DNA from 3 places in the Streptomyces sp. Inha503 genome. Region 1 is predicted to be linked to each of the others. Evidence: predicted binding sites of a transcription regulator. Region 1 holds the regulator's gene; each other region holds the start of a gene.

Region 1 (9,978 bases):
GTGCTTGTCGATGGCGTCGACGTAGCGCTTCTGGTTGAGCGTCTTGGGACGGATGGTCCGGCCGCGGTTGGAGAGGATGTTCTGGGTGAGCACCTCGGCGGGCGTCTCCTCCACCCCGCTCTCGCCGTTCTCAGCCGCGCGCAGCATGGAGATCGAGCGCTCCACCGCATCCTCCGTCATCGGTTGACCGGTGCGGAGCACCAGCATCATCTCGTCGAACAGACGCTGGACCAGGGCTACTTCCTTCGGATCCCCGGTGGCGCTGACTTCGTTGCCCCGCACATGAATATCGGTCGCCGGGAACGCGTTCTCGATAACACGGAGCAGCGCGTCACCGGATCCCAGGACCATGACCATGGGGTGCTTGTTCGGGACCGTGAACTGCGCATGCGCCTGCGGTGCTGTGGTTGGTTGCGTCATGGGCCGGCTCTCTGGCCTGCTTCTACCTCCCGATACAAGGGTTCTCGCCGCTCGACAACCTTGGGTTCCAAGGGTACGACGGAGCACCGACAACACCCGAGCCCTTTTACTCCTATCCGCTCATCGCCCCGCTCATCTGGGGCCTCCCGCGCCCCCTGATGATCCAGCGGCCGAGGCCCGAGCCAGGCCCGGCCCGCGCCCGCGCTACGCCTGGCGGAAACCGATCGTCGGGACGGCCCGGCGCAGCGGCCAGGGGCGGGCGGCGGCCGGGAGCAGCCGGTCGAGGAAGGCGTAGCGGCGCAGCGCGCGGGCGGGCTGGTCGTCGTAGGCGCGGGCGTGCTGCCACCAGGCGGCGATCTCGACCCAGCCGGGCGCCGACAGCGAGCCGCCGAACTCCTGCACCGACAGCGCGGCGGTCAGCCCCGCGAAGGCCAGCCGGTCGGCGAGCGGCCACCCGGCGAGCGTGCCGGTGACGAAACCGGCGACGAACACGTCCCCGGCCCCGGTCGGGTCCAGGGCCTCCACGGAGATCGCGGGCACCTCGGCGGTCTCGCCGGTGCGGCCGTCGACCGCGTACGCCCCCTCGGAGCCGAGCGTGACGACGGCCAGCGGGACCAGGTCGGACAGGGCACGGGCGGCGGCGCGCGGGCAGTCGGTGCGGGTGTAGCGCATCGCCTCCTCGGCGTTGGGCAGGAACGCCTCGCAGTGCTCCAGCTCGGCGAGGTCGGCCGGGTCCCAGCGGCCGGTGTCGTCCCAGCCGACGTCCGCGAAGACCCTGCTGCCGCGGCGGGCGGCCTCGGCGACCCACTCCTGGCCGCGGCCGGGCTCCAGGGAGGCCACGGCGGCGCGGGCCGGGGGCGGGCTGCTGGGCGCGGGCTCCTCGGGCGGCGGGGCCTCATGGCCGTGGGAGACCATGGTCCGCTCGCCCTCGTAGGCCATGGAGACGGTCACCGGGGAGTGCCAGCCGGGGATCGTGCGGGACAGCGAGAGGTCGATGCCCTCGCCGTGGTCCAAGGCGTCCCGGCAGTAGTCCCCGTAGTGGTCGTCGCCGAAGGCGGCGGCGAGCGAGGTGCGCAGGCCGAGCCGGGCCAGGGCGGTGGCCATATTGGCGACGCCGCCGGGGCTCGACCCCATGCCGCGGGCCCAGGACTCGGTGCCGCGGACCGGGGCGCTGTCAAGACCGGTGAAGATGATGTCCAGGAAGACCGTGCCGGTGAGATAGACGTCGCAGTCCGCGTCGCCGGGGCGGCGCACGTCCGCGAGCGGGTCGAGCAGGTGGTAGCCCGCCGCCGTGAGCTTGTCGCCGTCGTGTGTCGTCACCGCGCTCTCCCAGGTCTTGCCGGTCCGCCTCCGCCGTCGGATGCGGGTGCGGCCAGTGTGCACGATGGCACCGACAACGGGCCGGGACCCGGCCCAGCGTCACCCTGGCGGGCATCGGCCCCCGGGGCCCCGGCGCCATCGGTCCCGTCGGCCATCGGCGGCCATCGGCGGTCCCCGGCGGCCATCGGTCCCGGCTGACCCGGCTGGGCGCCCTCAGCGCCGTTTGGGCAGCGCCACCGTCATCAGGTCCTGGGCGACCGTGAGCTCCCCGTCGAACCCCGCGTCCCGCGCCTGGCGCTCGAATTCAAAAGGGTCGCCGTAGCGCTGCGAGAAGTGCGTCAGCACCAGGTGCCGCACCCCCGCCCCGGCGGCGAGCCGGGCGGCCTGCCCGGCGGTCAGATGCCCGTACTCGACGGCCAGGGCCTCCTCCTCGTCCAGGAAGGTCGACTCGATGACCAGCAGATCGCACCCCTGTGCCAGGGCGTCGGCGCCGTCGCACAGCCGGGTGTCCATGATGAACGCGAAGCGCTGCCCCCGGCGCACCTCGCTGACCTCCTCGATCGCCACCGTGCGCCCCTCGATCTCCAGCACCCGGTCCCGCTGGAGCCGGCCGATCTCCGGACCGCGGACGCCGAGCGCGGCGAGCCGCTCGGGCAGCATCCTGCGGCCGTCCGGTTCGATCAGCCGGTAGCCGTAGGACTCGACGGGGTGCGAGAGCCGGGCGGCCTCCAGCGTGTACGCGGGGGTGCGGGCCAGCACCGCGCCGTCACCGGCGACCGGCTCCTCGGTCAGCGCGACCGTCTCGCGGTAGGCGGTCGCGTAGCGCAGCCGCTCGAAGAACCGCTGTCCGCTCGCCGGGTAGTGGGCGGTCACCCGGTGCGGCACCCGGTCGAGGTTGATCCGCTGGATCACCCCGGCCAGGCCCAGGGAGTGGTCCCCGTGGAAGTGGGTGACGCAGATCCGGTCGATGTCATGGGCGGCGACCCCGGCCCTCACCATCTGGCGCTGGGTGCCCTCGCCGGGGTCGAACAGCAGGCCCTCGCCGTCCCAGCGCAGCAGATAGCCGTTGTGGTTGCGGTGCCGGGTCGGCACCTGGCTGGCGGTGCCGAGGACCATCAGTTCCCGCGCGGACAAGGGTTATCCGGGGGGCCAGTTGAGCCCGCGGCCGCCCAGGACGTGGGCATGCGCGTGGAAGACGGTCTGACCGGCGCCGGAGCCAGTGTTGAACACCACGCGGTAGCCCGTCTCGTCGAGCTTCTCATCCGCGGCGACCGCGCCCGCCTCGCGCAGCACGTCCGCGGTGACCTGCGGGTCGGCCGCCGCGAGGGCGGCGGCGTCCGGATGGTGCGCCTTGGGGATCACCAGGACGTGCGTGGGCGCCTGGGGGTTTATGTCGCGAAAGGCGACGGTGGTGTCCGTCTCACGGACTACGGTGGCCGGCACCTCCCCCGACACAATCTTGCAGAACAGGCAGTCGGCCTGCGGTTCTCCCGCCACCGGTGGCTCCTCACGGATCGTCGGCACGTACGGTCCGGATGGTACCGGGAGGGCCCGTCGGCGGAAGCGATCGCGGGCTACTCGCCCTGGGACGGCTCGGGGGCCTCCGTCGTCCGGTGCTCCCAAGGAGGGCTACGGGTCGGCTCGGGAGCCTCGGTCGTCCGGTGCTCCCAAGGAGGGCTACGGGTCGGCTCAGGGGCCTCGGTCGTCCGGTGCTGCCAGGGAGGGCTACGGGTCGGCTCGGGAGCCTCCGTGGTCCGGTGCTCCCAGGGGGGACTGCGGGTCGGCCGGGGGCTCTCGGTGTCCCGGCCACCGCCCTGGCACTCCCCGATCACATTCGCCTCGAAGACCTTCCGGCCGTCCACCTGGCCGGTCAAGTCGCCCCGGACGCAGTGGTCCTCCCGGACGTAGGTGACCCGGCCCCTGACCCTGACGTCCTTGTCGTTGTCGGTCCTGCCGTGGCAGTCCACCCGTGCGTCGGTCTCCCCGGCCCGCTCGCTCCGCGAGGGCGAAGCGGCACCCGCCGTACGGCCGTGCCTGAACTCGGCGTTGCAGCTCATCCAGCGGACGCCGACACCGCCCCGCTCCAGCGCCTCGGTGGCGACCTGGTCCGTGGTGATCGCGACCGTCACGGAGCTGATGCCGCCGCCGGTCGGCTCACATGCCGTCACCGCGACCGCCACCGCGCCGACCGCCGCGACGGCGAAGAGCGTCCGACCCCGTCCTGTCCGCCGTGTCCGTCCTGTCCTCCATGCCTCGCTCGCCTGCCGTGCCCGGCTCGCCCGCCGTGTCCGTCGTGCCTGCCTTACCTGGCTCAATACCCCCATAGGGGGTAGGTTCCCATCGGCCGACGCGAACCGGAAGGCCGTCCTCGGCCAGGTGCCGGCGTGCCCGGTGAGGGGCCCCGAAGGGGCCTCTCACCCCCAGCGGCCGGTGCGGCCGAGCAGCAGCGCGGCGGCCGCCGTTCCCGCCGTAGAGGTGCGCAGCACGCTCGGGCCCAGCCGGTACGGCCGCGCGCCCGCCTCGGCGAAGGCCGCCAACTCCTCGGGGGACACGCCCCCTTCGGGCCCCACGACTAGCACGATCTCGCCACTCGATGGCAGTTGGGCCGTCGCGAGCGGTTCCCCGCCCTCCTCGTGGAGCACGGCGGCGAATCGGGATTCGGCGAGAAGCCGGGCAACCTGCCGGGTCGTCATCGCGTCCGTGACTTCGGGGAAGGTCAGCCGACGGGACTGCTTGCCCGCCTCACGCGCCGTCGACCGCCACTTGCCGAGCGCCTTGAGGCCGCGCTCGCCCTTCCACTGGGTGATGCAGCGGGCGGCCGACCACGGCACGACGGCGTCCACACCGGTCTCCGTCATGGTCTCCACCGCCAGCTCGCCCCGGTCGCCCTTGGGCAGCGCCTGGACCACGGTGATCCTCGGGTCCGGGGCGGTCTCCCGGCGCACCTCGTCCACCGCGACCTCGAGCCGGTCCTTGCCCTCGACGGCCGCCACGGTGCCCTGGACGCCCGTACCGTGACCGTCCGTCAGCACCACGGGCTCACCGACGCGCAGCCGCCTTACGGACACCGCGTGGCGCCCCTCCGGGCCCTCCAGCCGGACCCGGGCCCCCGCGGCCGCCCCCGCCAGGGAGTCGGCCACGAACACCGGGGCGGTCACGACACCGCACCCCGCTGGGGCTGAAGGCCCAACGCGGCCCGCGCCGCGTCGAGTTCCACCGCGAGCGTGTCCACCAGCCGCGCGGCGGGCAGGTCACGCGCCAGCCGGTGGCCCTGCCCGGCCCACAGCGCCATCCCCTGGGGGTCGCCCGCCTTCGCGGCCGCCTTACGGAGGCCGGAGGTCAGGTGGTGCAACTGGGGGTAGGCGGCGGGCGCGTACGGGCTGTGCTCACGCATGAAGCGGTTGACCAGGCCCCGGGCCGGGCGCCCTGAGAAGGCGCGGGTCAGCTCGGTGCGGCCGAACAGCGGATCCGTCATCGCCTGCTTGTGCAGGGCGTTCGCCCCGGACTCGGGGCACACCAGGAACGCGGTCCCCAGCTGGGCCGCGACCGCGCCCGCGGCCAGCGCCGCGGCGATCTGCGAACCGCGCATGATCCCGCCCGCCGCGATGATCGGGATCTGGACGTACTCACGGACCAGCGTGATCAGCGACAGCAGCCCGAGCCCGACGCCCATCCCGTCCGCGGCCGGGTCATTGCTGTACGTGCCCTGGTGGCCGCCTGCCTCCACGCCCTGCACACAGACGGCGTCGGCGCCCGCCCACTGGGCGGTCTGCGCCTCGACGGGCGAGGTCACGGTCACGACCGTACGGGTGCCGACCTTGGCGAGGGCGTCGAGGACGGCGCGGGTCGGGCAGCCGAAGGTGAACGAGACGACCGGAACCGGGTTGTCGAGGAGCACGGCCAGCTTGGCGTCGTACGCGTCGTCCGAGCCCGACTCCGGGTCGCCCAGCGGGGTCTCGTACCAGGCCGCCTCGCCCGCGAGCCGCTCGCCGTAGGCCGCGACGGCGGCCGGGTCCGGGTTGGGCGGCTGCGGCATGAACAGATTGATGCCGAAGGGCCGGTCGGTCAGCCCCCGCAGCTGTTTGATCTCCTCATACATCGCCTCCGGCGTCTTGTAGCCGGCGGCGAGGAAACCGAGGCCACCGGCCTCGGAGACGGTGGCGGCGAGCTGCGGGCAGGAGGCTCCACCCGCCATCGGCGCCTGCACGATCGGGTACCGGTAGAGATCGGTCAGCGCGGAGGACATGGCCACATCGTGTCATGCCCTCCGCACCGGCTCACCACCGGATCAAGGGCGCCGCGAGCCGTTTCCCGGCCGAAGCGCTCCGCTGGAAGTGCCGCGATGCCTCGGCGGCCGACTGCGGCGCCGTCGTGGCTGGTCGCGCCCACGCGGCCGAGCCGCACATCGAAACAGCCCCGCGCCCCTTCGGGGCGCTGCCCGAACCGTAGCGGACCTCCTCCGACCTGCTCAGCGCCCGTTGAACGCGTCCTTCAAGCGCGAGAACAGCCCTTGCTGCCCCGGCTTGCCGCACTCCCCCGGGGGCCAACCCCCGCACCCCCGGCCGAAGCGCCTACCGCCCGTTGAACGCATCCTTCAAGCGCGAGAACAGCCCTTGCTGCCCCGGCTTGAACTCGCCGGTTGGGCGCTCCTCGCCGCGCAGCTTGGACAGCCGCCGCAGCAGCTCCTCCTGCTCCGGGTCGAGCTTGGTCGGGGTGGTCACCTCGACGTGCACGATCAGGTCGCCCCGGCCGCCGCCCCGCAGATGGGTGACGCCGCGCTGGTGCAGCGGGACCGACTGGCCGGACTGGGTGCCGGGCCGGATGTCGATCTCCTCCAGGCCGTCCAACGTCTCCAGCGGCACCTTGGTGCCCAGGGCCGCCGCGGTCATCGGAATCGTCACCGTGCAGTGCATATCGTCGCCGCGCCGCTGGAAGACGGGGTGCGGCACCTCATGGATCTCCACGTACAGGTCGCCCGCCGGGCCGCCGCCCGGGCCGACCTCGCCCTCACCGGCCAGCTGGATCCTGGTGCCGTTGTCCACGCCGGCGGGGATCTTCACCGTAAGGGTGCGCCGCGAGCGGATCCGGCCGTCGCCCGCGCACTCCGGGCACGGGGTCGGCACCACGGTGCCGAAGCCCTGGCACTGGGGGCACGGCCGTGAGGTCATGACCTGGCCCAGGAAGGACCGCGTCACCTGGGAGACCTCACCGCGGCCACGGCACATGTCACAGGTCTGCGCCGAGGTGCCCGGCGCCGCGCCCTCGCCGCTGCACGTCGTGCAGACGACCGCGGTGTCGACCTGGATGTCCTTCGTGGTCCCGAACGCGGCCTCGCTGAGCTCCACGTCCAGCCGGATCATCGCGTCCTGACCGCGCCGGGTCCTGGAACGCGGACCGCGCTGCGAGGCGGTGCCGAAGAACGCGTCCATGATGTCGGAGAAGTTGCCGAAACCCGCGCCGAAGCCGCCGGCGCCACCGCCGCCCGGCCCCGCGTTCGGGTCCCCGCCCAGGTCGTAGACCTGCTTCTTCTGCGGGTCCGACAAGACCTCATAAGCGGCGTTGATCTCCTTGAACCGCTCCTGGGTCTTCGGATCCGGGTTCACGTCCGGATGCAGCTCGCGGGCGAGCCGCCGGAATGCCTTCTTGATCTGGTCCTGCGAGGCATCACGAGGCACGCCCAGGACTGCGTAGTAGTCCGTCGCCACTTACGACTCCGCCAGGATTTGTCCGACGTAACGTGCCACTGCGCGTACCGCTCCCATCGTTCCGGGGTAATCCATGCGGGTCGGTCCGACCACGCCGAGTTTGGCGACCGCCTCGTCGCCGGAACCGTAGCCGACCGCGACGACCGAGGTGGCGGTGAGCCCCTCGTGAGCATTCTCATGCCCGATCCGCACGGTCATACCCGAGTCCTTGGCCTCGCCCAGCAACTTGAGGAGGACGACCTGCTCCTCGAGTGCCTCCAGAACGGGCCGGATCGTCAGGGGGAAATCATGCACGAAACGCGTGAGGTTCGCGGTGCCGCCGATCATCAGCCGCTCCTCGGTCTCCTCCACGAGCGTCTCGAGCAAGGTCGCCAGTACGATCGAGACGGTCCCCCGGTCCTCCTGTTCGAAGGACTCCGGAAGATCCTGCACCAACTGCGGCACATCCGCGAAACGCCGCCCCACGACCCGGCTGTTGAGCCGGGCACGCAGATCGGCGAGCGAATCCTCGGTGACCGGGGCGGGGCAGTCGACCATGCGCTGCTCCACCCGGCCGGTGTCGGTGATCAGCACCAGCATCACCCGGGCCGGGGCCAGCGGAAGCAGCTCCACATGGCGCACCGTCGAACGGGTCAGCGACGGATACTGCACCACCGCCACCTGCCGGGTCAGCTGCGCCAGCAGCCGGACCGTGCGCCCCACCACGTCGTCGAGGTCGACCGCACCGTCCAGGAAGTTCTGAATGGCCCGCCGCTCCGGGCTGGACAGCGGCTTGACTCCGGCCAGCTTGTCCACGAAGAGGCGATAGCCCTTGTCCGTGGGGATCCGCCCGGCGCTGGTATGCGGCTGGGCGATGAAGCCCTCGTCCTCCAGAGCGGCCATGTCGTTACGCACCGTGGCCGGGGAGACGCCCAGCCGGTGCCGCTCGGTGAGCGCCTTGGAGCCGACCGGCTCCTCCGTCCCCACATAGTCCTGGACAATGGCACGCAGCACCTCGAGTCTGCGTTCGCTGAGCACCCCGCGCACCTCCAGTCCAGCGGTCTCATCAGGTCGTCCGCCTGGCACTCACCGGGCACGAGTGCCAGAACCCCTCCGCCAGTGTACGGCGGGGGGCGGTGGCATGGGCAAGAGCCGCCGCTGGCAGCAACTCTCCCCCATCCCCGTTGAGCTAGCGTCGCGGTATGGAGACGTGTTGGGAAGAGGCGGGCTGGGAGCGGCTCGCGCCCGGTGTGGCCCGCCGTCGGATGCCGGAGTGGGACGAGACGGTCGGCGTGGTCGTCGGACGGACCGACATCCTCGTCGTGGACACCGGCGCGACCCTGCGCGCCGGGGCCGAGCTGCGCTCCGGGATCACCCGGCTGACCGGCCGCCGCCCCACCCGGATCGCGCTCACCCATCCGCACTTCGACCACGTCCTGGGCTCGGCCGCCTTCGCGGGCTGCGAGGTCTACGGGGCCACGGGACTGGACGAGCTGCTGCGCCGTGAGCGGGAGACGCTGCGCGAGGACGCGATCCGCCACGGAGTGGACCGGGACGCCGCCACCGAGGCCGTGGACCATATGGCCTCCCCGCACCACCTGGTCTGCGGGGAGCTCACCCTCGACCTCGGCGACCGTACGGTGCTGCTGGCCAATGTGGGGCCCGGCCACACCGCCCACGACCTGGCCGTCCTGGTGTCCGGCCGACCCGAGGTGGTCTTCTGCGGCGATCTGGTGGAGGAGTCCGGCACGCCCCAGGCCGGGCCCGACGCGATCCCCGGCCACTGGCCCGCCGCGCTCGACCGGCTGCTCGCCCTCGGCGGCCCGGACGCGCGGTACGTACCGGGGCACGGCTCCGTGGTGGACGCCGCGTTCGTACGGACCCAACGCGACGAACTGGCCGCCCGCTTCGGCGTGTCCGGCTGACCCTCGCTCTAGTCGTTCGCCTAGTTGTGCGCCTGCGGGAGCGGGCCTCCGTCGCGCGCTATCGTCATCCGGATGCGACAGTACGACCCGGACCTGACCCCGCCCTGGAAGCGGCAGCGGCCCGCCCCCGAGGTCCCCGCCGAACCGGACCTCGTCGTGGAGGAGGTCAGCACCGGATTCTGTGGTGCCGTGATCCGCTGCGAGAAGACCGCCCAGGGGCCGACGGTCACTCTGGAGGACCGCTTCGGCAAACATCGCGTCTTCCCCATGGAGCCGCGCGGTTTTCTGCTCGAGGGTCGCGTCGTCACCCTCGTACGCCCGCGTGCGGCCGCCCCCAGCGCGCCCCAGCGCACGGCCTCGGGGTCGATCGCCGTGCCGGGAGCCCGTGCGAGGGTCGCCCGCGCGGGGCGCATCTATGTCGAGGGGCGCCATGACGCGGAGCTGGTCGAGCGGGTCTGGGGCGACGATCTGCGCATCGAGGGCGTCGTCGTGGAGTACCTGGAGGGCGTCGACGACCTGCCCGCCATCGTCGAGGACTTCGCCCCCGGCCCGGACGCCCGGCTCGGCGTCCTCGTCGACCATCTGGTGACGGGCTCCAAGGAGTCCCGTATCGCCGCACAGGTCACCGG
Region 2 (9,978 bases), 2.8 Mb from region 1:
CCGCCCCGGCGGGCGCGGACAGCGACCATCTGACGATCCTGTCGAGCCTTGCGCGGCAGCTGATGAACGCCGACTTCACCGGTGCACTGCGCTCGGCCGACCAGCCCGAACAGGTGGCCGCCCTGATCCGCGGCGAGGAGCCCGCCGCTGCTGAGCCTGCCGCTGCGGAACCTGCTACGGCCGAGCCCGCTCCGGCTGAGCCTGCCGCCTCCGACTCGGCTGCGTCCTCCGACTCGGCTGCGTCCTCCGACTCGGCCGTGTCCTCCGACTCGGCCGTGCCCTCCGATGCCTCCCAGACCGCCTCGGAGCCGGTGGCCCCCTTCCGGATCGTGGCCGTCACGTCCTGTCCCACCGGTATCGCCCACACCTATATGGCCGCCGAGTCGCTGGAGAACGCCGCTCGCGAGGCCGGGATCGAGCTGGTGGTCGAAACTCAGGGCTCGGCCGGATTCGACAAGCTCCCCGCCGCCACCATCGCCGCCGCGGACGCGGTGGTCTTCGCGCACGATGTGGAGGTGCGGGAGAAGGCCCGCTTCGCGGGCAAGCCGACCGTGGACGTCGGGGTGAAGGCGGCCATTAACCGCCCCGCCGAGCTCATCGCCGAGGCGCGCGGGAAGGCGGCGCGGGGCGAGATCGCCGCACCGGCCGACGGCGCGGCGGAGGGTTCGGCGCCGATGGACACCGACGGTGCCGCCGGTGACCGCTTCGGCACCCGGCTGCGCAAGTGGCTGATGACGGGCGTCAGTTACATGGTCCCGTTCGTCGCGGCGGGCGGTCTGCTGATCGCGCTCGCCTTCGCGATCGGCGGCTACGAGATCGCGAGCGCCAAGTCCGTGGCGGACCACTTCGTGTGGACCGAGACCAGCAGCTGGGCGGCGCTGCTCTTCCAGATCGGGAGTGCGGCGTTCACCTTCCTGGTGCCGGTCCTTGCGGGCTATATCGCCTACGGCATGGCCGACCGGCCCGGTCTGGTCCCCGGCTTCGTGGGCGGCTACATCGCGACCACCATCAAGGCCGGATTCCTCGGCGGTCTGGTCGCGGGTCTGATCGCGGGCGCGGTCGTCATGGCCATCCAGCGGTTCAAGGTCCCGGCGTCGCTGCGCGGCATCATGCCGGTGGTGGTGATCCCGCTGATCTCCTCCGCGATCGTCGGTGTCCTGATGTTCGTGGTGATCGGCAAGCCCATCGCCTCCGCGCAGGAGGCGATGACCGACTGGCTCAACGGCCTCTCCGGCGCCAACGCCATCGGCCTCGGCGTCCTCCTCGGCCTGATGATGTGCTTCGACCTGGGTGGCCCGGTCAACAAGGTGGCCTACGCCTTCGCGACCGGCGGTATCGCGGTGTCGGACCCCTCCACCGGAAGCCTCAAGATCATGGCCGCGGTGATGGCCGCGGGTATGGTCCCGCCGTTGGCGATGGCTCTCGCCACCACCGTGCGCGGACGGCTGTTCACCAAGACCGAGCGGGAGAACGGCAAGGCCGCCTGGGTGCTGGGCGCCTCCTTCATCAGTGAGGGCGCCATTCCGTTCGCCGCGGCGGATCCGCTGCGGGTGATCCCCTCCTCGATGGTGGGCGGTGCCGTCACCGGTGCGCTGTCGATGGCGTTCGACTGCACGCTGCGCGCCCCGCACGGTGGCATCTTCGTGGTCCCGCTGATCGGCCAGCCGTTCCTCTACCTGCTGGCCATCGTGGCGGGCACGGTGGTCTCGACCGGTCTGGTGGTCTTCCTCAAGGGGCTGCGGAAGACGGCGGAGCCGGGGGCCACCGGCCAGCCGGGCGGTGGTGCCGCCACGGGCGGCACCACCGAGGACGAGTCGAAGGTGGCGGTGGCGGTCTGACCGCATCTCAGTCACCCCCTGTCGGGTCCGGCGGCCCGCCCACCTCCGTGGGCGGGCCGCCGGTTTCGATGGGCAGACCGCGCGAGGCGTAGTAGGCGCCGAGCGCGGCCTCGCCACCCGACCCCATGGCGGTCGCGATCCGCTGGAAGCGGACCGACCGCAGATCACCGGCGGTGAAGACCCGGGGATGCTGGCTCCCGGGAGGGCAGTACCCGGACCGGTCGGTGGCCACGGCCCCGGCCGGGGGCGCCGGGGCGCTGCCCAGGTTGAGGAAGGCGAGATCGGCCATGAGCGTCCGCCGCTCGCCCCCCACCGTCTCGACCTCGGCGGTGACCGGTGCCGACGTGGAGACCGGAGCCGACGTGAACACCGGGGCCGACGTGGACCCGGGCCCCAACTCCAGCCGCCGCACGGCCACCAGCTCCACCCGGGGGTCCCGCCGGATCTCCTCGGTCTTGTAGGCGTCCTCGGGCGGATACGCCACCACAAAGCGGGCCCTGAGCTCCGGATGAGCCCGCGCCACGGTACCCAGGGGCCGGTCTGCCCCCAGGACCAGCACCGTCCGGTCGTCGATCGTGTCCGGTTCTGCCTCCCACAGCCGCGGCAGCGCCCGGCCCGCCGCACCCCCGAGCCATCCCGCGCCCTCGGGGCCCAGCGGCCCGACCCCCGTGGCGACGACCGCATACGGAGCGGTCAGCCGCGAGCCAGGAGCCCGACCGGAACCCGTGGCCTCCACCGTTTCCACAGGCTCCACGGACTCCACCGGCTCGACCGTGACCTCGACACGGTCGTCGAAGGCATCGATCAGCGTGGCGCGGTGGCCCAGCTCCACCCGGCACAGATCGCACTGCGCCAAGTCGGCCGCGATCGCCGCCGCCAGGTCTGGGCCGTTGGTGACGGTGAGGACATTGCGCACCACCGGGATGCGCCGCAGCGCCCCGCAGAGGGCGCCGCCCGACTCGATCAGCACCGAGCGCATTCCCACGCTCGCCGCCATCACGGCGGCGGCGCAGCCAGCCGGGCCGCCGCCAACGATCAGCAGATCCGTATCCATCCGAAGCGCCCCCCTTCTCTTCATCGCTCCGGCCCGCTTCTCCCGAGCCGGACGCTTTCTTCCCTCCGGCCCTCGCGGCTTACCGGCTGGACGCTTCCCCCGGCCCTCGCGGATCAGAGGCCGTAGAGATCCCGGTACGCGGGGAAGACACCGCCCGGGCCGTCCACGGTCTCCGCCGCGAGCACCGCCTTGACCACGGCCCGGGTCAGCACATCCGCCCCGGCCGCCAGGATCTCGTTCAGCGCACCGCTCTCCCGGTGCACCCCGAACGCCGGATCGCCGGCGTCCTCGGGGTCGCCCTCCGGTATCAGCGGGCGTCCGCAGGTGGCGAGGGCGAAGACCGTGTCGCCGTCGGAGAGCAGATGCACCGGCCGGATGGCCCGCGCCAGACCGTCGTGCGCCGTCCCCGCGAGCTTCTGCGCCTGGGCCCGGGTGAGCACGGCGTCGGTGGCGACCACGGCCAGCGTGGTGTTCAGCGGAGGCCGCACCGACGCGGCCTGCCGCCGCTCCGACTCGGCCCGCGCGGCGGCGAGCCGACGCATCGCCTCCACGTGCACGGCCGCACCGGGCCGGTGCGGCCCGCCCTCCTCCGACGGCCCGTAGTGCTCCCCGTACAGCGCACCCGTACCGGGATCGACGACCGATCCGGCGGCGTTGACCACCACCAGCGCGGCCACCGTGACGCCGGACGGCAGCACCATGGAGGCCGAACCGGTGCCGCCCTTGAGCCCACCGGCCACCGCGCCCGTACCCGCCCCGACATTGCCCTGTGCGACCGGAGCCCCCGTTTCCGAACCGGCCGCCGCCTCGATCGCCTCGCGCCCCAGCGCGGCGTCCGGGCGGGCCCGCCAGTCGCCGCCCCGGCCCAGGTCGAAGAGGGCGGCGGTCGGGACCACCGGAACGACCTGCGCAGGATCGGGGCCGACCCGGAAGCCCCGACCGTGGTCGTCCAGCCAGGAGGCCACCCCCGAGGCGCTGTCGAGTCCGAAGGCGCTGCCGCCGGTCAGTACGACGGCGTCGACGCGCTGGACCAGATTGCGCGGATCGAGGGCATCGGTCTCCCGGGTGCCCGGCCCGCCGCCACGCACATCGACGGCGGCGACCGCACCGCCCTCGGGGGCCAGCACCACGGTCGTCCCGGTGAGCCGGCCGCCGCCGGACCGCTGGGCATGGCCCACCCGCAGTCCGTGGATATCCGTCAGGCCGTCTGCCGCACCGGTGGGAACTGATTCGAGGTTTGTCTGCTCGTCATCCATGGAAGCTATGCGTAGCACGGGAAGCCATGGCATGGTCCAGTAGTGAGGCGCGCGCCACCTCCGTGTCCGCCCTTCCGCGATCGCCGCCGAAGCGCGCCGGACGGGATGAGGGGCTCTCATATAGAGGGCGTTCATCAGACGTTGATGGCTTGGCAGCAGTCTGAGCTGTATGCCGTTCGCCCCCGTCCGAAAGAAGACCGCCGTGCCCCGTACGTCTCGGACGGAGGAGCTCCCGACACCGGCCGCCGACCCTCGGCGGGCCGCCCGGGTGGCCCTCCGCTGGATCAGCGAGCCGGACTGCACCGAGGAGCTCACCCATGCCGAGCTGCTCGACCAGGCGGCCCGGGCCGCCGCCGCGCTCACCCGGCTCGGCGTCCGCGCCGGGGACCGGGTGGCGGTCCATCTGCCGCTGGTGCCCGAGTCCGTGATCGCCACGCTCGCCTGCGGCCGGCTCGACGTCGTCCGTGCCAGCCTCCCCGTGGGGCTGCGCCCCCATGAGTTGCGCGACCGGATCAGGGAGGTCGGCGCCAAGGTCGTGATCACCGCGGACGCCGGGCAGCACGGCGGGGAGATACAGCCGCTCAAGCGCCATGTCGACCGGGCGCTGGCCGGCTGTCCCGAGGTGCGGTCCGTACTGGTGGTCCACCGGCTGGCCTGCCCGGTGTCCTGGAGGCCCGGGCGTGACCTGTGGTGGCACGACGAGCTCGGCCGATACACCGAGCCGCTGCCCGGGCCGTACTCTTGAGGCATGAGCACCGCCCCTGCCCCTGGACCGCGCGATCCGGCCGCCTCGCTGATCTTCGACGATCCCTTCGCGCAGCGGTCATCGGACGATACGGACCACGGGTGGGGCGAGCGGGTTCCCGGCGGCGACAGTGCCGACGATGCCGCTGATCTGGCCCGGTTCCTCGACGAGAAGCCGCCCCACCACCTCTGACGGATTCCTAGGCGCTGGAGCCGCTGCCGCCACCGTCCCGGGCGGTGGCGCGCTGTGCCACCAGCTCGTCGCGGATCTCGCGCAGCAAGATGATCTCCTCGGCGTCCGCGACGGCCTGCTCCTCCTCCGCCTTCGCCTCTTTGGCGGCCTTCCGCGCCAGATAGCGTGACATCGGCAACACCATCAGGAAGTACACCACCGCCGCAGTGATCAGGAAGGTCAGCACGGCGGAGAGCACGCTTCCCCAGAGGATCTGGATGCCGTGGACGATATCGCCCGTGGCGTTGGTCTCGCAGGGCGCCTTGAGACAGGAGCGGTACTTCTCGAGGTCCTTCGTGCCGAAGGCTCCGACTATGGGGTTGATGAGGCCCTTCACTATCGAGTTCACGACGGCGGTGAAGGCGGCTCCGATGACGACCGCGACGGCCAGATCGATCACGTTGCCGCGCATCAGGAAGGCTTTGAACCCTTCCATGACGCTCTTCTTCTCCTCGGTCACCTTCTCCTGGCTCAACCCACTGCCTCTCTTTCGCCGCTTCGGTGCTTGAGCGGACGGTTCCGCAACCTACACCCGCAGGTGAGAGGGGCATCAGGGGAGTCGGGGGAGTCAGCAGCGGCATAGCGTCACCGCCAGTCGGGAGTCGGCAGCGGCCCCGGCCAACGCGGTGGCGTCCGCTCGCGGCACCGTCAGCACCACCAGCGCCCCGCCGCCGTCCAGTGCCCTACTGTCGAGCGTGCCGCCGCCGTCCAGTGCCCCGTCGCCGCTCGCATCCGCGTCCGGATCGGGCTCCGGCGCGGCGCCGTCGGCCCGGCCGTCCGTCGCGCGGGCGCTCCGCGCCCCCGGCACCTCGGCCACCCGTACCCCACGCGCGACCACCCGGGCCGTGGTACCGGACGACCGGGTCCGTGCGGTGTCCGGAAGCGGTGTGGCCAGCACATCCACCCGGTCGCCGGGGTGCAGCAGCCGTACCGCCGCCGCGTCGGCGATCCGGACCGGCGCCGAGACCATCGCGGGGCGCGGACCGCCCCTCCGCTCATCACCCGCGGGCGCGGGCGCCCGGGAGGACACCGCGTCCGTGTGCCCCCGGCCGGACGGTGCGGCAGCCGCGAGTGCGGCGGCCGTCAGCGCCAGCCCGGCCGCCATCGCACGGCGGCGTCGCCGCACTGTCCGCCGCAGCCCGAATCCGCCGGTGCGTCCGGTGCGCACCGGGTCGAAGCGGGGCACCGCGCGGGCTGGGGGAGCGGAGCGGGGTAACGCGAGGGTGGGGGACGGATGGGACATGGCACATCACCGCCTGCCGTGAGGGTCCGGGTGCTTCTGGCCCCCTCACCATGCCCGTCCCCGCCCGATCCCGCTCCGGCCTGTGGACGGCCACCGGGCTGTGGAAAACTCGGCCACCCGCGCGAGCGACACCCGCCCCCGCGCCGCGCCTACGGAAGCTCGATCCCCAGGTCCCAGCCGTCGTGCGCGTGTGTGCACAGGCAGTCCCGGGCGGAGGTCTCCGGAAGCCTGCCCACCGCGTCGAAGAGCACCTCGCGCAGTCGGCCCACATTCTCGCCGAAGACCTTCAGCACCTCGGTGTGGGTGACGCCCTCGCCGGTCTCGACCCCCGCGTCCAGGTCGGTGACCAGCGTCAACGACGTGTAGCAGAGGCCCAGTTCACGGGCGAGCACCGCCTCCGGGTGGCCCGTCATGCCGACCACCGACCAGCCCTGCGCCGCATGCCAGCGCGATTCGGCGCGGGTGGAGAAGCGCGGTCCCTCGACCACGCACATCGTCCCGCCGTCCACCGGCTCCCAGCCGCGTCCGCGCGCCGCGTCCACGGCCGCCTTCCGGCCCACCGGGCAGTACGGGTCGGCGAATGTGGTGTGCACCACATTCGGGATCCGGCCGTCCGGCAGCTGTTCGCCGTCGAAGTAGGTCTGGGCACGCCCCTTCGTGCGGTCCACCAGCTGGTCCGGGACGAGCAGCGTGCCGGGTCCGTACTCCGGCTGTAGCCCGCCGACCGCGCACGGGCCGAAGACCTGCCGCACCCCGAGCGAGCGCAGGGCCCAGAGGTTGGCGCGGTAGTTGATGCGGTGCGGCGGCAGATGGTGTTTGCGGCCGTGCCGCGGAAGGAAGGCGACCCGTCGCCCCTCGATGTCACCGAGGACGAGCGAGTCGCTCGGCGCCCCATAGGGAGTCTCCACGGTGATCTCGGTCACGTCGTCGAGGAACGTGTAGAACCCCGACCCCCCGATGACCCCTATGTCTGCTTGCCTGCTGGTCTCGACCATGTGATCACCCTAGCCACCCGCGCCCACGCGAACGACACCCCGCCGCCTCCCGGGGGAGCGGCGGGGTGTCGATGAAGCCGAAGAACCAGGCGGCCGGATCAGGCGGCCGAGCTCGACGTCGAGGACGACGAGGGTGTCGAAGACGACGAGGGTGACGTCGACGACGAAGACGTCGAGGAGGAGGACGAGGAAGACGAGTCCGAGGACGAGGAAGACGACGAAGAGGACGACGAGTCGGAGCTGTCGCTCTTCGCCGCCGGCTTGCTGGAGCCGCCACTCGAGCTGCTGGAAGAGGAGCGGCTGTCGTTCCGGTAGAAGCCGGAGCCCTTGAACACGATGCCGACCGCCGAGAACACCTTCTTCAGGCGTCCCTTGCAGCTGGGACACTCGGTGAGCGCGTCGTCGCTGAACTTCTGCACCGCCTCGAGGCCCTCGCCGCACTCGGTGCACTGGTACTGGTAGGTCGGCACGTTCATCCTCCTGGCACTCTCACTCAATGAGTGCTAACGACGCTCCATAGTGCAGTATTCCCGCCCGTCAGTCCACTGGGACGAGACATACGGTGATCGAACACACCGCCCGAGGCGGTCTCCGGCAGGCCCCTCAGCCCGCTCCCGTGCCCAGCCAGCCCGCCAGTTTGCCGCCCCGGCCCACCGCCCGCAGCCGCCGCTCCGCCGCGTCGCGCACCGGGTCCGTGGCCACCACCAGCAGTTCATCGCCGCGCCGCAGCACCGTGGAGGGCAGCGGTACGAAGCTGGTCTCGTCCCGGACCACCAGGGTGACCGCGGCGCCCGGGGGCAGCCGCAGCTCGCCGACCTCGACGCCGTGCATCTTGGACGACTGGGGGATCGACACCGACAGCAGATGGCCGCGCAGCCGCTCCAGCGGCGCCGACTCGATGCCCAGGTCGGCCGGTTCGGGTTCCTCGAGCCGCAGCCGGGGGGCGAGCCAGGGCAGTGTCGGGCCCTGGACCAGGGTGTAGACGATCACCAGCACGAAGACGATGTTGAAGATCCGGCGGCTGTCGGGCACATCGCTGACCATCGGGATGGTCGCCAGCACGATCGGCACCGCCCCGCGCAGCCCGGCCCAGGACAGCAGTGCCTTCTCCCGCCAGGGCAGCCGGAACGGCGCCGTGCTGACCAGGACCGACACCGGACGGGCCACCACGGTCAGCACCAGCCCCACCGCGAGGGCGGGCAGGATGTCATCGCCCAGTTCATGCGGGGTGACCAGCAGCCCCAGCAGGACGAACATCCCGATCTGGGCGAGCCAGCCCAGCCCCTCGGCGAAGCCGCGCGTCGCCGGCCAGTGCGGCAGCCGTGCGTTGCCCATGATGAGCGAGGCGAGGTAGACGGCGAGGAAGCCGGACCCGTGCGCCAGCGAACCCTCCGCGTAGGCGGTCACCGCGATGGCGATCACCGCGATCGGGTACAGACCCGAGGCGGGCAGCGCCACATGCCGCAGGCCGTAGGCGCCCAGCCAGCCGACCGCGATGCCGATCACCGCGCCGATCGCCAGCTCCAGGGCGATCGTGCCGACCAGGGAGTACCAGGACTCCATGGGGCCCTGGCTGGAGAAGGCGACCACCAGGATCACCACAGGGGCGTCGTTGAAGCCGGACTCGGCCTCCAGGACGCCCGTGAGCCGCTTGGGCAGCGGCACCGTGCGCAGCACCGAGAAGACCGCCGCCGCGTCCGTGGACGACACCACCGCGCCGATGATCAGCGCCTGCCGCCAGTCCAATCCCACCACGTAGTGCCCCGCCGCCGCGGTGATCCCCACGCTCACCGCGACGCCCACGGTGGACAGGACGGCGGCCGCCGGCAGGGCGGGTTTGATCTCGCCCCACTTCGTGCCCAGACCGCCTTCGGCCAGGATGACGACCAGCGCGGCGTAGCCGAGGATCTGCGTCAGCTCGGCGTCGTTGAAGGTGACGCCGATCCCGTCCGTGCCGATGGCGACGCCGATCCCGAGATAGATCAGCAGCGTGGGCAGTCCGCTGCGCGATGACACCCTTACGGCCGCCACCGCGAAGAGCAGGACGAGGGAGCAGATCAACAGCAGCTCATTGAGGTGGTGAACAGTCAGGGGCCGACCCTTTCTCGCGGGAGCGGAGGGAACGCTGCGAAGGGGTCCCCACCGACCGGAACTTCATTGCCTTACCTAACATTTTACGGGATCTTGACGCGAGCCTCCCACGAGAAGGCTTCACCGAGGTGTACGAGCCCGGGGCGGTGGCCGGTGCAGGGCGTCAGTCATGACTCCGCGTAGGGGCGGCGACAGCGCTGCGCCTATGGTTGCTCCAGCACTCCAGGTTCACCCTGCCCCTCGAAGGACAGCGATGCCCGCCAACACAACCGGCTCTTCTCCCAAAAAGAAGAAGAGCCGACGTCTCCGCCTGATCGTGATCGCAGTCGTGCTGCTGCTCGTCGGGGGCGTCGGCTACGGCGCGTACTGGAGCATCAGTACCGTTCGAGCCTCATTCCCGGAGACCACGGGATCGCTACAGCTGAAGGGGTTGTCCGGCCCCGTGCAGGTCAAACGTGACGGCTACGGGATACCTCAGATCTACGCCGGCACCCCCGAGGACCTCTTCCGCGCCCAGGGGTTCGT
Region 3 (9,978 bases), 2.5 Mb from region 1:
CCGCCTACTCCACGCCCCTCAGCCGTCCTCACCGTGAACATCGGCCGCGCGATGCCGAGCGCCCACACCGACTGCCCCGCCGGCACCGGAATCGACAAGCGGCCCGTCGACCGATCGGTACGGGTCGCGGCCCCCGGGCCGAAGGGCCGGGCCGGAAGCGGTCTGGAAGGCGACTCGGTCTGCGACCTCCGCCACCACGGCGGCGACGACCAGGCCGTCTACGCCTACGCCCGGGAGGACCTCGACGTCTGGGAGCGGGAGCTGGGCCGCGAGCTGTCCAACGGCGCCTTCGGCGAGAACCTCACCACCAGCGGTATCGACGTCAACGGCGCCCTGATCGGCGAGCGCTGGCGGGTGGGGAGCGAGCTGCTGCTGGAGGTGACCTCACCGCGGATCCCGTGCCGTACGTTCGCCGGATGGCTGGGCGAGCGGGGGTGGCTCAAGCGGTTCACCCAGGCCGCCGTCCCGGGTGCGTATCTGCGGGTGCTCGAGCCCGGCGAGATCCGCTCGGGCGACCCCGTCGAGATCGTGTACCGGCCCGACCACGAGGTGACGGTCGCGTTCCTCTTCCGCGCCGAGACCACGGAGCGGGAGCTGCTGCCGAGGGTGCTGGCGGCCGGTGACGCGCTGCATCCGGAGGCGCGGAAGACCGCTCTGAAGTACCGGTCCGCGCAGGCGGTCTGACGGAAGCGGACTGACGGAAGCGCTCATTCCGGCGCAGATCGCTCGCGGTGCCGCTCGGCGGTCCGCCGGGGCCTGCCGTGGCCGATAACGTGCGCGTATGACGACTGCATTGATTACCGGAACCACCGCGGGCATCGGCGCCGCCTTCGCGGGCCGGCTCGCCGCCGACGGGCACAATCTGGTGCTCGTCGCACGCGATGAGAAGCGGCTGCGGGAGCAGGCCGCGGATCTGCACGACCGGCACGGCGTGGAGGCGGACGTGCTGGTGGCGGACCTCTCCGAGGATGACGGGATCGCTGCGGTCGAGGCCCGGCTGAAGGACCGTACCCACCCGGTCGATCTGCTCGTCAACAACGCCGGTTTCGGCAACCGCGCCCGCTATCTGGAGGTGCCGATCGCCGATGAGCTGCGGATGCTGAAGCTGCACTGCGAGGCGGTGCTGCGGCTGACCAGCGCGGGGGCCGGGACGATGCGGGACCGGGGGCGCGGCGGGGTGATCAACGTGGCGTCGGTCGCGGCCTTCTTCCCGCGCGGGACGTACGGGGCGAGCAAGGCGTGGGTCGTGCAGTTCACGCAGGGCGCGGCGAAGGACCTGGCCCGCTCGGGGGTGCGGCTCATGGCGCTGTGCCCGGGGTTCGTCCGTACGGAGTTCCACGCGCGGGCGGGGATCAAGGACACCAGCGTGCCGAGCTGGATGTGGCTCGACCCGGACCGGCTGGTCACGGCGGCGCTGAAGGATTTCGCCCGGGGCAAGTCGCTGTCCATCCCGGACCCGCGCTACAAGGCGATGTCGAGCCTGGCGAAGCTGGCCCCGCGCTCGGCCCTCTCCTCCATCTCCTCCAAGGTCGGCCGCCCCCCGGCGAAGGGGTAGCCGTCCGGCGGAACCGGAACCGGAACACGCGAAGGCGCGGCCGCCCAGCTGGGCGGCCGCGCCTTCGCGCTGCTCGTGGCAGAACGCCGGAGCGCACTGCTTCAGTGCGTCAGTGCGCGTGACCGTGGCCGTGGCCCGCGGCCTCGGCCTCTTCCTCGGCCGGCTTCTCGACCACCAGGGTCTCGGTGGTGAGCAGCAGCGAGGCGATCGACGCCGCGTTCTCCAGCGCGGAGCGGGTGACCTTGACCGGGTCGATGACGCCGGCCTTCACCAGGTCGCCGTACTCCTCGGTGGCCGCGTTGTAGCCGTGGCCCTTCTCGAGCTCGGCGACCTTCGAGGTGATCACGTAGCCCTCGAGACCGGCGTTCTCGGCGATCCAGCGCAGCGGCTCGACCGCGGCGCGGCGGACCACGGCGACACCGGTGGCCTCGTCGCCCTCCAGGCCCAGGCTGTTCTCCAGCACCTTCGCGGCGTGGACCAGCGCGGAGCCACCACCGGAGACGATGCCCTCCTCGACCGCGGCGCGGGTCGCGGAGATGGCGTCCTCCAGACGGTGCTTCTTCTCCTTGAGCTCGACCTCGGTGGCCGCGCCCACGCGGATCACGCACACGCCGCCGGCCAGCTTCGCGAGCCGCTCCTGGAGCTTCTCGCGGTCCCAGTCGGAGTCCGTGGACTCGATCTCGGCCTTGATCTGGGCGACGCGGCCGGAGACCTCGTCCGCCTTGCCGCCACCGTCGACGATCGTGGTGTCGTCCTTGGTGACGGTCACGCGGCGGGCGGTGCCCAGCACGTCCAGGCCGACCTGGTCGAGCTTGAGGCCGACCTCCTCGGCGATGACGGTGCCGCCCGTAAGGGTGGCGATGTCGCCGAGCATGGCCTTACGGCGGTCACCGAAGCCCGGGGCCTTCACCGCGACGGCGTTGAAGGTGCCGCGGATCTTGTTCACGACGAGGGTGGAAAGGGCCTCCCCCTCCACGTCCTCGGCGATGATCAGCAGCGGCTTGCTGGCGTTGGCCTGGATGACCTTCTCCAGGAGCGGCAGCAGGTCCTGGATGGAGGAGATCTTGCCCTGGTGGATCAGGATGTACGGGTCGTCGAGGACGGCCTCCATCCGCTCCTGGTCGGTGACCATGTACGGCGAGAGGTAGCCCTTGTCGAAGGCCATGCCCTCGGTGAAGTCGAGCTCCAGACCGAAGGTGTTGGACTCCTCGACGGTGATGACACCGTCCTTGCCGACCTTGTCCATCGCCTCGGCGATCAGCTCGCCGACCTGCTTGTCCTGCGCGGACAGCCCGGCCACGGCGGCGATGTCGGACTTCTCGTCGATCGGGCGGGCGGTGGCCAGCAGGTCGTCCGAGACGGCCTTGACCGCCGCGTCGATGCCCTTTTTCAGGGCGGCCGGGGAGGCACCGGCGGCCACGTTCTTCAGGCCCTCGCGGACGAGCGCCTGGGCCAGCACGGTGGCGGTGGTGGTGCCGTCACCCGCGATGTCGTTGGTCTTGGTCGCCACCTCCTTGACGAGCTGCGCGCCAAGGTTCTCGTACGGGTCCTCGACCTCGACCTCACGGGCGATCGTGACACCGTCGTTGGTGATGGTGGGGGCACCGAACTTCTTGTCGATGACGACATTGCGGCCACGGGGGCCGATGGTCACCTTGACGGTGTCCGCGAGCTTGTTGACGCCGCGCTCGAGGGCGCGACGGGCGTCCTCGTCGAACTTCAGGATCTTCGCCATGAGTTGCGTATGTCCTCTCAAACAAGCCGTGCCCCGACCCCGGTTTCAGATGACACGGGCACCGGGGCACGGCTCATAGGCAAAACTTCGGTGATTACTTCTCGACGATCGCGAGAACGTCGCGAGCCGAGAGGACGAGGTACTCCTCGCCGCTGTACTTCACCTCGGTGCCGCCGTACTTGCTGTAGAGCACGACGTCACCGACGGAGACGTCGAGCGGAAGGCGCTTGCCGTCCTCGAAGCGGCCCGGGCCCACGGCCAGGACGACGCCCTCCTGGGGCTTTTCCTTGGCGGTGTCCGGAATGACCAGGCCCGAAGCCGTGGTCTGCTCGGCGTCGAGCGGCTGGACCACAATGCGGTCCTCGAGCGGCTTGATGGCAACCTTGGAGCTGGTGGTCGTCACGATCCGACCTCCCCCTTCGGAGATCTCACGGGGTCAACTGTCTGAGGTGGCGACCAGGTGGATCCGTCGTCGCGGGTGCCGGACCTGCCCGTCGCTGTATCCCTGGCACTCATCGGTCCCGAGTGCCAGCCTCGACATTATGACGCGGTTAGCACTCAGTCAACTAGAGTGCCAAGCGACGTGGTGGCGGCTTCCGGACGGCGCTCCGGGCGGCGCTACGGGGCCGTTCTCCGCTGAGAGCCCTCACACGTAGTCCTCCAGCCGCCCGATCGTGAAGCCCTGGGCCTGGATCGCCCGTACCAGCCCCGTGATCCACTCGGTCATCGACTGGCCCTCGAGCTGCTCCGGCCCCCGGAAGTGCGCGAGCACGATGTCCCCCGGCAGCAGATGGTCGCCGGAGCGGTAGGCCAGCCCGTGGGTCTCCATCTCGGCGCGCCACAGCACCACCGTCCGCACCCCGCAGAAGGACGCCGCCCGCAGGGTCGTGTCGTCGTACTCCCCGAAAGGGGGACGGAAGAGCCTCGGCTGTTGACCGAAGCGGTGCCACAGGATGTCGCGCTGGCCGCAGATCTCGCGCACCTGGTCGTCGTAGGCCATACCGGCCAGGCTGGGATGGGTCAGGGTGTGGTTCTCCATGGGGTTGCCGAGCCGGCGCAGCTGGTCGAAGTAGTCGTAGTGGGTCCCGATCACGTTGTCGGTCAGGAACCCGGTGAACGGCAGCCCGAGCTCGCGGGCCTGCTCCACGAAGCGAGGGTCCTTCTCGATCCCGTCGTCGATCGTCACGAAGACCACCCGCTGGTCGGTCGGCACCCGCCGCACGATCGGCGGCAGCCCCCACTGCTGCGGTCCCGAACGCCCGAGCGCGGGCTTGACGTCGGGCGGGGCCGGGGGCCGCGCCAGCGGCCGGTCCAGCCCCCAGCGGCGGTAGGCGCCGGACCCGCCCGCCGGGGCCGCACGGGGCGGCCCGGCGGCCGGGGCGGGCGCCGGGGCGTCACCGGAGGGCGACGCGTCCTGGGCCCGGCCGTACGCGGCCCCTCCATCGCCCCTCTCGCCCTCCTCCCGACCCTCGTCGCCTTCGTCCCCCTGGTACCCCCCGCCTCCTTCGTACCCCGGCCCGGACGACGCCGGAGGCCGCTGCTCCGGCTCCCGTCCGGAGGGCGGCTGCGACGCCGCCGGGGGCGGGTCGTCCAGCCGTGCGGCGAGGGAGGCCGGTGGCATGGGAGCGCCGTGGCGGGGGCCGGTGTGCGGCTCGGGGGCGGCGGCGAGGGATCCACAGGCCGTGAGGACGGCCGCCGCGCCGACGAGAACCAGACAGCGAGGAAAACCAGTCTTGATCATCATCACATAAGTGATCTTCGGTCCGAGGGCGCGCATATGCGCGCCGTGCGCGGGCGAATGCGCTCGCGGGAGCGGGGAGAATGGGCCATGTGGACGTTGACGCCTTCGATTCACTGCTCGGCGACGAGGGGCAGGCGCTGCTCTCCGCGCTCCGCGACTACGACCCGGCGAAGGAGCTCGCCACCGCGACGCGGCTGCGCCGCGACCATCCCCCGGCGCTGGTCTCGGCGGCCCTGACCCAGGCCGCGCTGCGGCAGCGGGCCGTGGCCAAATTCGGCCCCGAGGACGCGCACCGCATGTACTTCACGCCGAACGGCGTCGAGCAGTCCACCCGCACCTCCGTGGCCGCGTACCGCGCCTCCCGCTTCGCGGAGTTCGGCGTCCGCCGCATGGCCGATCTGTGCTGCGGCATCGGCGGCGACGCGATCGCGCTCGCCCGCGCCGGGATCTCCGTGCTCGCCGTCGATCGCGACCCGCTGACCTGCGCCGTCGCCCGCGCCAACGCCGAGGCGCTCGGCCTGGCCGAGCTCATCGAGGTCCGCTGCGCCGATGTCACCGAGGTCGGCACCCGGGACTTCGACGCGGTCTTCGTCGACCCGGCCCGGCGCGGCGGCCGGGGCCGCGTCTTCGACCCCGAGGCGTACTCCCCGCCCCTCTCCTGGGCCATCGAGGCCGCCCGCACCACTCCGCGCGCGGCCCTCAAGATCGCCCCCGGCGTGCCGCACGAGGCGGTCCCCGAGGACGCGGAGGCCGAGTGGATCTCGGACCACGGCCATGTGAAGGAGGCCGTCCTGTGGTTCGGCACCGCCCGCCCCGGGCTGCGCCGCGCCACGCTGCTGCCGAGCGGTCACTCCCTCATCGGCACCCCGCTCCTCCCCGACCCCGAGCCCGGCGCGGTCGGCCGCTGGCTCTACGAACCGGACGGCGCCGTCATCCGCGCCCATCTCGTGGCCGATGTCGCGGCCCGCGTCGGCGGCCGTCTGATCGACCCGACGATCGCCTACATCACGACGGACGAGCTGCGGCCGACGCCGTTCGCCACCGCGTACGAGATCACGGATGTGCTGCCGTTCAACCTGAAGAAGCTCAAGGCGCTGCTGCGGGAGCGGGAGGTCGGCATCGCGACCATCAAGAAGCGCGGTTCGGCGGTCGAGCCGGAGCAGCTGCGCAAGAAACTGCGGCTCGAGGGTGGGAACGCCTGCACGATCGTGCTGACGCGGTCGGCGGGCTCCCCCACGATGCTGCTGGGCCACCCGGCCCAGACCGCCCAGCCCACCGGCCCGTAACGCCTACGGCGGGCTGATCCCCCTCCCCGCAGCACGGATACGCGGCCCCGCCGCACGGCGCGGCCCCGCCGTGGTGGGGCTCCGCCCCGTACCCCGGCCGGACGCCCCGGATGCGGGTAGGCGACGCCTACGGCGGGCTGATCCCCACCCCGCCCCTTCCCGCAGCACCGATATGCGACCCCGCCGCGTGAGGTGGGCTCCGCCCCGGACCCCGGCCGGACGCACCGGATACGCGCAGGCGTCACCTGCGGCGGGCCGATCCGCACCCCGCCCCCTCCCGAAACCGGGGCTCCGCCCCAGACCCCGCCGGACGCCCCGGACACGCGCGGGCATCACCTGCGGCGAGCCGATCCCCACCCCGCCCCCTCCCACAGCACCGACATGCGACCCCGCCACCTGGTGGGGCTCCGCCCCGGACCCCGGCCGGAGGGCCCGGATGGGCGCTGGCGTCCGCCCGATCATCCGCCGCCGTGCGCATGCCAACCTCGACCAGCCCGCCGGTGCGGGTGCTCGCGGCGGTGACGGTCGGCCCGTCGGTCCCCGGGGTCCAGGGGCGGAGCCTCTGGTACGGGAAGGGGCGGGGAGGGGAAAGATCCGGCGGACACGGTGGGGAATTCCCTAAACCCGGTTCCAGTTCGTGAGGCCGCTCGCCCCCGGGGGTTACGGTCAATGCCTCGAGGGTTACGGTCAACGCGTCGGGAGTTACGGTCAACGCGTCGCCGTAACAGCGCGTTTGGGCCCGACGAAAGAGCGTGTGAGTATGACGGCTTCCGCCACCGAGAGCGACGCCAAGCGATCGTTCACCGTGTGTGCCGGAGAGGCGAGCGGTGACCGCATACGGCTGAGCGTCTACGACATGCTCATCGGCACGGTCTATACGCCTCGCGCCTTTTTCTACCGGGAGACGCTCGACGGCGAGGCGCTGCGCGCCTCCCTCGGCCGGACGCTGCGTAACTTCCCCATCCTTTCGGGCCGTATGAAGAAGGATCCCGACGGCGGTCTCAGCGTACTCTGCGACGACTCCGGGGTGCGCTTCGTCGAGGCACAGGCGTCCGTGCCCATGCCGGACTACGGACCCCGGCACACGGCGAAAAAGGGGCTGGACCGCTATCTCAGTCACGCCATGCCGTTCTGGGTGGTCGACCGCGATACGCCGCTTTTCACGGTGAAGCTCACCCATATGAAAGGCGGTGGCTCCATCCTGGGGCTCACGATGAACCACGCCGTGGGTGATGGATCCAGCTATATGAGTTTCCTGGAGGCCTGGTCGCACGAGCACCGGGGCCTCGGATACGCCAAGCCCAGCCATGACCGTGGGGTCATCGACGCGCTCGCCGCCTCGGCCTCCGATGACACCCTTACGGGCGACCCGACGAGCGGCCTTACGGGCGGCCTTACGGGCGGTGCCCATCTCACCGTCACCGGGCGCGGCCAGAAGACCGCCTTCGTGGGCCGCGCCCTGAAGGGCAGCCTCGGCGGTGTGACGACGGTGACCACCCGCTTCACCGCCGCCGAGCTGACCGCCATGAAGGACGCCGCGATGGCCGACCTCGCGGGCACGGAGCGGTGGGTGTCGACCAATGACGCGCTCACCGCCCACCTGTGGAAAGTGCTCGGCACATTGCGTGACCGACCCGATACGAGCGAGGAAAGGCTCGGCCTCATCGCCGACTTCCGTTCGTTCGTCGGCGCGGCCGTACCGGATGACTACTGGGGCAACGCCGTCACCAACACCCGGCCCGGAATGACCGCCGCCGAACTCCGCTCCCGCCCGCTCGGCGAAATCGCCGCGACGATCCGCGCGGGCTATGCCGAGAACACGGAGGAGCGAATCCGCGCGGAAGCGGCGTTCCTGTGCGCAGAACGCGACGCGGGACGTCTCAAGCGGGTCATGACCACCATGGGCCTGGACGCGTTCGACAACACCATCGCGATCAACAACTGGTCGAAGCTGCCCTTCTACCGCATCGACTTCGGACAGGGCGCCCCCTTCTGGTACGACTTCTCGCCCATCCCCATTCCCTGGACCGTGCATATCGCGCCGACCCCGGCCGACCAGGACGGCGGCCGCGATGTGCATATCGCGCTGCCCCGCACCCAGGTCCGGGCCCTCCAGGAGCCGTCCTGGGTCGGGCGGTTCCACCGTTACGCGGATTCCGGCGAGGCATTTCCGCTGACCTTCGTCGCGGCCGGCTAAGCCTCGTCCTCCCCCTTGCCCGCGAGTTCGAACCAGACCCCCTTGGCGTACATGCCCACCCCGTCCCCCTCCGCCGTCCCCCACGCGTCGGCCACGGCCGCCACCAGCCCGAGGCCACGGCCGTGGAGGCGGTCCCCCTCGGGGAGGCGGGCGGCGGTGGGGAGCTCGGCGGAGGCGTCGTAGACCAGGACGCGGAAGCGGGGCGGCTCGATCACCACACGCAGCATCACGGAGTCGCCCTCGGCGTGCAGAAAGGCGTTGGTGGCCAGCTCCGAGGTGCACAGCGTCGCCGTGCCGACCAGCTCCTCCTGCCCCACGGAGTTCAGAACGCAGGCGACGAAGTCCCGGCACACCTTGGCGGAGGTCGCGTGCCGGCTGCTCTGGAGGGTGTAGACGTACGGATCCCTGGAGGGAACGGGTGGGCGGCGTGGGGGACGGTCGTCGGACTCGTGATCGGAATCCATGGGGCAACTCCCTGTGAAGGGGCCGACAGCGCGCGTACCGTTACGGCGATCAACGCGCAGTAGCGGCAACGACACCTACGGTAGAGGTCGGCACCTAACTAGTGCCACCAGATCGTCGAAATTAGTGAGTAGATAGACCCATTCGTGGTCACACGCCACACTGGGTGACGACCCACGAGGAAGGCAGGCATGGCTTCGAGGACCACCATCACGGCACGTCAGCGCCGACTTGGCACGGAGCTTCGGAGGATGCGCGAGCACGCGGGTCTCACCATCCAGGAAGCGGCCGACCGGCTGGGCACGAACCGCTCACATGTCACCAATATGGAGCTGGCCCGATTCGGCGTCAGCGAAGAGCGCGTACGCACACTCGCCGCCAACTACGCCTGCCCGGATGAGGCGTACGTCGAGGCGCTGGTCGCGATGGCGACCGAGCGCAAGCGCGGGTGGTGGGAGGAGTACCGGGGGACGCTCGGCGCCGCCGGTCTCGATCTGGCGGAACTGGAGTACTTCGCCACGAGCCTGCGCGTCGTCGAGCTGATGCACGTCCCTGGACTCCTACAGACCGAGGACTACGCCCGGTCGGTACTGAGCACGGCCGTCCCCGGCTGGTCGCCGACGGAACTTCGCCGAAGACTCTCCCACCGCATGAAGCGCCGGGACATCCTGGATCGGGACCGGCCGCCATCCTGCACATTCATCATCCACGAGACCGCACTCCGCGTACGGTTCGGCGATCAGCGCGTGCTGGGCGCGCAACTCGACAGCCTGCTGGAGTCCTCGGAGCGCCCGAACGTCTCCGTCCGGGTCGTCCCGATCGCGGCCGGGGGTTTCCACGTCGCGGGTATCTCCGTCACCTACGCCACGGGTCCAGTGCCGCAGTTGGATACCGTTCAACTCGACGTCGCGCAGGACGCGGCGTTCCTTGACGGGGAGTCCCAGCTTCTGAACTACCGGGCGGTCATGGACCGGACCGAAGAGCTGGCTTTGTCCGAGAAGG

What was found. The regulator HrcA, encoded in region 1, represses chaperone genes, less so after heat shock. The targets are predictions, from matches to a motif close to TTNGCACTCNGNNNNNCNGAGTGCNAA.
Region 2: the regulator HrcA is predicted to act here: its motif matches at 7,843-7,869, upstream of ACJX2R_RS31800 (FmdB family zinc ribbon protein).
Region 3: the regulator HrcA is predicted to act here: its motif matches at 3,842-3,868, upstream of groES (co-chaperone GroES).

Annotation. Positions count from the first base shown of each region.
Region 1 is NZ_CP178360.1:4,685,796-4,695,773, forward strand. It holds gene ACJX2R_RS19670 (PhoH family protein) at 1-420, opposite strand, end outside; gene ACJX2R_RS19675 (carbohydrate kinase family protein) at 625-1,740, opposite strand; gene ACJX2R_RS19680 (ribonuclease Z) at 1,954-2,874, opposite strand; gene ACJX2R_RS19685 (histidine triad nucleotide-binding protein) at 2,878-3,237, opposite strand; gene ACJX2R_RS19690 (hypothetical protein) at 3,315-3,908, opposite strand; gene ACJX2R_RS19695 (16S rRNA (uracil(1498)-N(3))-methyltransferase) at 4,155-4,898, opposite strand; gene ACJX2R_RS19700 (nitronate monooxygenase) at 4,895-5,986, opposite strand; gene ACJX2R_RS19705 (hypothetical protein) at 6,001-6,189, shown strand; gene dnaJ (molecular chaperone DnaJ) at 6,312-7,445, opposite strand; gene hrcA (heat-inducible transcriptional repressor HrcA) at 7,446-8,462, opposite strand; gene ACJX2R_RS19720 (MBL fold metallo-hydrolase) at 8,627-9,349, shown strand; gene ACJX2R_RS19725 (DUF3097 domain-containing protein) at 9,422-9,978, shown strand, end outside.
Region 2 is NZ_CP178360.1:7,505,702-7,515,679, forward strand. It holds gene ACJX2R_RS31760 (fructose-specific PTS transporter subunit EIIC) at 1-1,838, shown strand, start outside; gene ACJX2R_RS31765 (FAD-dependent oxidoreductase) at 1,846-2,892, opposite strand; gene ACJX2R_RS31770 (P1 family peptidase) at 3,006-4,148, opposite strand; gene ACJX2R_RS31775 (AMP-binding protein) at 4,351-4,893, shown strand; gene ACJX2R_RS31780 (hypothetical protein) at 4,897-5,085, shown strand; gene mscL (large conductance mechanosensitive channel protein MscL) at 5,093-5,584, opposite strand; gene ACJX2R_RS31790 (RcpC/CpaB family pilus assembly protein) at 5,693-6,367, opposite strand; gene ACJX2R_RS31795 (S-methyl-5'-thioadenosine phosphorylase) at 6,517-7,362, opposite strand; gene ACJX2R_RS31800 (FmdB family zinc ribbon protein) at 7,461-7,832, opposite strand; gene ACJX2R_RS31805 (potassium/proton antiporter) at 7,966-9,453, opposite strand; gene ACJX2R_RS31810 (penicillin acylase family protein) at 9,707-9,978, shown strand, end outside.
Region 3 is NZ_CP178360.1:7,231,090-7,241,067, reverse strand. It holds gene ACJX2R_RS30585 (MOSC domain-containing protein) at 1-684, shown strand, start outside; gene ACJX2R_RS30580 (SDR family NAD(P)-dependent oxidoreductase) at 782-1,555, shown strand; gene groL (chaperonin GroEL) at 1,665-3,290, opposite strand; gene groES (co-chaperone GroES) at 3,385-3,693, opposite strand; gene ACJX2R_RS30565 (polysaccharide deacetylase family protein) at 3,937-5,067, opposite strand; gene ACJX2R_RS30560 (THUMP-like domain-containing protein) at 5,112-6,317, shown strand; gene ACJX2R_RS30555 (acyltransferase) at 7,078-8,514, shown strand; gene ACJX2R_RS30550 (ATP-binding protein) at 8,511-8,978, opposite strand; gene ACJX2R_RS30545 (Scr1 family TA system antitoxin-like transcriptional regulator) at 9,168-9,978, shown strand, end outside.